Regions from separate parts of the Rhodococcus sp. Z13_19A genome, predicted to be linked through region 1. Evidence: predicted binding sites of a transcription regulator. Region 1 holds the regulator's gene; the other holds the start of a gene.
What was found. Region 1 encodes LexA, which represses DNA repair genes until DNA is damaged. Its sites were predicted from a motif close to CGAACANNTGTTCG; they were not measured.
Positions count from the first base shown of each region.

Region 2: a site for LexA is predicted at 1,393-1,406, ahead of ruvC (crossover junction endodeoxyribonuclease RuvC). Genes of this name have one in related genera too.

Region 1 is NZ_JBYUNN010000002.1:682,303-684,769, reverse strand. It holds gene AC3YNX_RS09945 (LysM peptidoglycan-binding domain-containing protein) at 1-570, opposite strand, end outside; gene lexA (transcriptional repressor LexA) at 821-1,564, shown strand; gene hflX (GTPase HflX) at 1,561-2,467, opposite strand, start outside.
Region 2 is NZ_JBYUNN010000003.1:97,464-99,930, forward strand. It holds gene AC3YNX_RS11575 (SDR family NAD(P)-dependent oxidoreductase) at 1-448, opposite strand, end outside; gene AC3YNX_RS11580 (enoyl-CoA hydratase/isomerase family protein) at 445-1,272, opposite strand; gene ruvC (crossover junction endodeoxyribonuclease RuvC) at 1,448-2,017, shown strand; gene ruvA (Holliday junction branch migration protein RuvA) at 2,014-2,467, shown strand, end outside.

The DNA of each region.
Region 1 (2,467 bases):
GGCGACCGTGTCCAGGGCGTTGAGATCGACGATGCGCTGCACCATGGCCGCCGCGGGCACCCCCGGGGCCGAGCGCACCGCCACCGCGGACAGGCTCTCCCCGGCGCGCACCTGGGTGACGGCCGTCTGCGTGGGCATGGGGGCGTCGCCGCCTCCCCCCAGAGTCACCACGGCGAGCACGCCGAGCGCGAGCGCGCCGGCGAGCACGGCGCCGGTGACCACCAGGCGCAGGCGCACCTGAGCCGGGGACGGTCGAGTGACCCGTGGCGTGCAGGCCGTCCGGCGGAGCGGGGCGGTGCCGTACTCGACCAGGCGCCCAGCCGGGCGGCGGCGGGCGACCTCGCGGGGACGGCGGGTGCGCCGGGGCGCCTCCACGGTGCGCGCCGCCCCAGCGTCCCCGGCCCGCAGGGAGCCCAGCGAGCGCAGCTCACGCTCGAGCTCGAACAGGTCGGCGCGGCGTCGCGGGTCAACCAGCAGGGAGTCAGTGAGACGTGGCCCAGCGAGACGTGAGTGTGCGTTGCGAACGCCCGCGCGGTGCAGGGTGGAGCGGCGATCAGCCAGATCGAGCATGTCAACCTCCCGTGTCGAACAGGCGTTCGATTCGAACGTCTGGTCGATGTCTACCAGGGGCGACCGACAAAATCGAGAGCTGTCGGCGTGTTGATCGAACAGGTGTTTGAATGTGACCTGCTGCAGGACTAAGTTCGAATCACCAGAACACCACCGCACTTTGGCGAAGTTCCGCAGGTGGACGCACACCCGCGCGGCCTCGTCGCAGAGCACCGGACCACTCGCGGTTCCCCACAGGAGGCATCACACGATGAGCAGCCACACTCCCGGCGCCCCGACCACGGCGGGTGCCGCTCCGGGTGCCACCGCCGAGGAGACCGCCGACCTGTCGGCCGCCGCCGCCGGCCTCACGCCGCGCCAGCGCAAGGTGCTCGAGGTGATCCGGGACTCGGTCGAGGTGCGGGGCTACCCGCCCAGCGTCCGCGAGATCGGCGAGGCCGTCGGCCTCACCTCCACCTCATCGGTGTCCCACCAGCTCAAGGCGTTGGAGCGCAAGGGGTTTCTCCGACGCGACCCCAACCGCCCCCGGGCGGTGGACGTGCGGATGCCCGAGGACCTGGCCAACCAGGCCGCTGCGGCCACCACCGGTGAGGGCGGCAGCGTTCTGCAGCAGATGCCCACCCCCACCTTCGTGCCGGTGCTGGGCCGCATCGCCGCCGGTGGCCCCATCCTGGCCGAGCAGGCGGTGGAGGAGGTCTTCCCCCTCCCCCGCGAGCTGGTGGGCGACGGCACCCTGTTCATGCTCCGCGTGGTCGGCGAGTCGATGATCGACGCGGCGATCTGCGACGGCGACTGGGTGGTGGTGCGCCAGCAGAACGTCGCCGAGAACGGTGACGTCGTGGCCGCCATGATCGACGGCGAGGCCACCGTCAAGACGTTCAAGCGCCGAGACGGCGAGGTGTGGCTGATGCCGCACAACGCCGCCTTCGAGCCCATCCCCGGTAACGAGGCCACCGTGCTCGGCAAGGTGGTCTCGGTGATGCGCAAGCTCTAGGCAGGCACCTGCGGGCTGGCGAACTCCACCAGCGCCGCTCCGAGGTCGGCACGCACCCGCGCCCGCAGGTGCGTGCCCTCGGGCTGGTGGGTCTCCTCGAGCACCTCCCCCTCCGAGTGCACCCGCGCGACCAGCTCACCGCGGGTGAAGGGCACGAGCACGTCCACCTCCACCTCCGGGTGCGGCATCAGCTCGACCAGCCGCTGCCGCAGCTCGTCCATGCCCTCCCCGGTGTGGGCGGAGACGAAGACCGCGTCCGGCATCAGGTTGCGCAGCTGCGCCAGCACCACCGGGTCGGCCACGTCCACCTTGTTCACCACGATCAGCTCCGGCGGCAGCCCGGTCTTGCGCTCGTCGGCCACCTCCACCAGCACCTGGCGCACCGCGGCCACCTGCTGGGTGGGCTGCGGGTCCGACCCGTCCACCACGTGCAGCAGCAGGTCGGCGTCGGCGACCTCCTCCAGGGTGGAGCGGAACGCCTCGATCAGCTGGGTGGGCAGGTGCCGCACGAACCCCACCGTGTCGGTGAGCACGTACTCGCGACCGTCGGCCAGCTCGGACCGGCGCGTGGTCGGGTCGAGGGTGGCGAACAGCGCGTTCTGCACCAGCACCCCGGCACCGGTGAGGGCGTTGAGCAGGCTGGACTTGCCGGCGTTGGTGTAGCCGGCGATGGCCACGCTGGGCACCTCGTTGCGGCGGCGACTGTCGCGCTTGGTGTCGCGCGCCTGCTTCATGCCCTTGATCTCCCGACGCAGCTTGGCCATCCGCTCGCGGATGCGTCGCCGGTCAGTCTCGATCTTGGTCTCACCAGGTCCACGCAGACCCACCCCGCCGGCACTGCCGCCGGCACCGCCGGCCTGCCGGGACATCGACTCACCCCAGCCGCGCAGGCGGGGAAGCATG
Region 2 (2,467 bases), on a different contig from region 1:
AGATGATGTTCAGCACCGCGGCGTGGCTGCTCGCCGTCAGGTGCGGCAGCGCCTCCTGCACCAGGAACAGCGGGCCGCGGACGTTGACGTCCTGCGACTTGGCCCACGCCTGCGGTGTCATCTGCCCCAGCGGCTGGGTCACCGGGTTGGCCGCGCCGTTCACCACGATGTCCACCCCGCCGAACTCGGCCACGGTGCGCTGCACCAGCGTCGCCAGCGCGTCCAGGTCGCCGGCGTGGGTGGGCACCCCGATGGCGTTGCCGCCCAGGCTCTGCAAGTGCTGGGCCGTGGCCTTGGTGGCCTCGGCCTTGCGGCTGGCCACCACCACGTTGGCGCCGGCGCAGGTGTAGGCCTCGGCGATGGCCAGCCCGATGCCGCGGGTGCCGCCGGTGACGATGGCGGTGCGCCCAGCCAGGTCGAAGAGCCGGTTGAGCTGGTCGTGGTTCATGACTCTCCTGTGGAGGGGGACGGTGATGCCCACCGCGGTGGGCGCTTCTCCCGGAAGGCCGCGCTGGCCTCGCGGAAGTCGCTGCTGCTGCCCGCCAGGATCTGGGTGCGGTTCTCCAGCGCGATGGCTGCGTCCACGCTGGTGGCCGCGGCGTTCGCGGTGAGCACCTGCTTGGTCATCGCCAGCGCGAAGGGGCTGTGCGCCAGCAGGGTGGCCGCCAGCTCGCGTGCCGCGACGAGCAGCTGCGCGTCCGGCACCACCTGGGTGAGCAGGCCGATGCGCTCCGCCTCCTCGGCGTCGAACGTGCGCGCGGTGGTGATCAGCTCGGTGGCGCGGGAGAGCCCGACCAGCCGCGGCAGCGTGTAGCTGATGCCGATGTCGCACCCGGACACGCCGATCTTGATGAACTGCACGCCGAAGGTGGCCGATGCCGCCGCGATCCGCAGGTCGCAGGCGGCAGCGAGCGCCAGTCCACCACCGAAGGCCGGGCCGTTGACCGCGGCGATCACCGTCTGCGGCAGCCGCTGCAGGCGGGGCACCAAAGAGGCGAGGTACTCCTGGGAGCGCATCCCGGCCGCTGGTCCGCTCAGCCCGGCGGCGGTGGGGGAGCGCTGCGTCTCGTCCTTGAGGTCGAGCCCGGCGCAGAAGCCTCGACCGGCGCCGGTGAGCACCACCACCCGAGCCTCGTTGTCCTGCTCCAGCAGGGCGAGCGTGGCGTGCAGCTCTTCCGCCAGGGCGAAGCTCAGGGCGTTGAGTCGCTCCGGCCGGTTGAGCGTCACCACGGCCAGGCCGGCTGCGGGACGCTCGAGCTCAACCAGGGGCATGCGGCTCCAGTGTTCGTGCCGGATTATTCCGGTTCGAACCTATCTCAGGGCCGGACGACTCCGGACCCGCACTGCCGAGCGTGTCGCTGCTCGGTGCACCGCACCGCGCCCACTAGAGTTCGAACGTCTGTTCGCACCGGAGCGGGCGCTGACCAGGAGCAAAGGGGATGAGCCAGTGCGCGTGCTCGGTGTCGACCCCGGCCTGACCCGCTGCGGCTTCGGCGTGGTGGAGGGTGGCCGTGGCCGCGAGGTGTTCGCGCTGGACGTGGACGTGGTCCGCACGCCCGCAGACCTCGACCTGGCCCAGCGGCTGCTGCTCATCTCCCAGGCGGCCGAGCACTGGCTGGACGTGCACTCACCCGACGTCGTCGCGGTGGAGCGGGTGTTCAGCCAGCACAACGTGCGCACGGCCATGGGCACCGCGCAGGCCGGCGGAGTGGTGGCCCTCTCGGCGGCCCGGCGCGGCATCCCCGTCAGCTTCCACACCCCCAGCGAGGTCAAGGCCGCCGTCACCGGCAGCGGCACGGCGAACAAGGCGCAGGTGACCACGATGGTGACCAAGCTGCTGGGCCTCAACGTCAAGCCCGCACCCGCCGACGCCGCCGACGCGCTCGCCCTGGCCATCTGCCACTGCTGGCGAGCGCCGATGATGGCCCGGTTGGCTGCTGCCGAGCAGGCGGCGGCCGAGCAGCAGCGCCGGTACCAGGAACGACTGGCCCAGGCACGAAAGGCAGGCGCTCGGTGATCTCCTCCATCCGCGGAGAGGTGTTGTCCCTGGGGCTCGACCACGCGGTGGTCGAGGTCGGCGGAGTGGGCCTGCGCGTGCACGCCACCCCGGCCACCCTGGCGGGGCTGCGCCGCGGCGACGAGGGTCGGTTGTCCACCACGCTCATCGTCCGCGAGGACGCGCTCACCCTGTACGGCTTCGGCGACGCGGAGTCCCGGGAGCTGTTCGGGCTGCTGCTCACCGTCTCCGGGGTGGGCCCGCGACTGGCCATGGCGGTGCTGTCGGTGCACGAGCCGGACGCGCTGCGCGCGGCGCTGGCCGAGGAGAACGTCACCGCGCTCACCCGGGTGCCCGGGATCGGCAAGCGCGGCGCCGAGCGGATGATCGTCGAGCTCAAGGACAAGGTGGAGAAGGTGGCCGGCGGGTCCGGGGTGCAGCACCTCGGTGGTGCCGTCCGCGAGCAGGTGC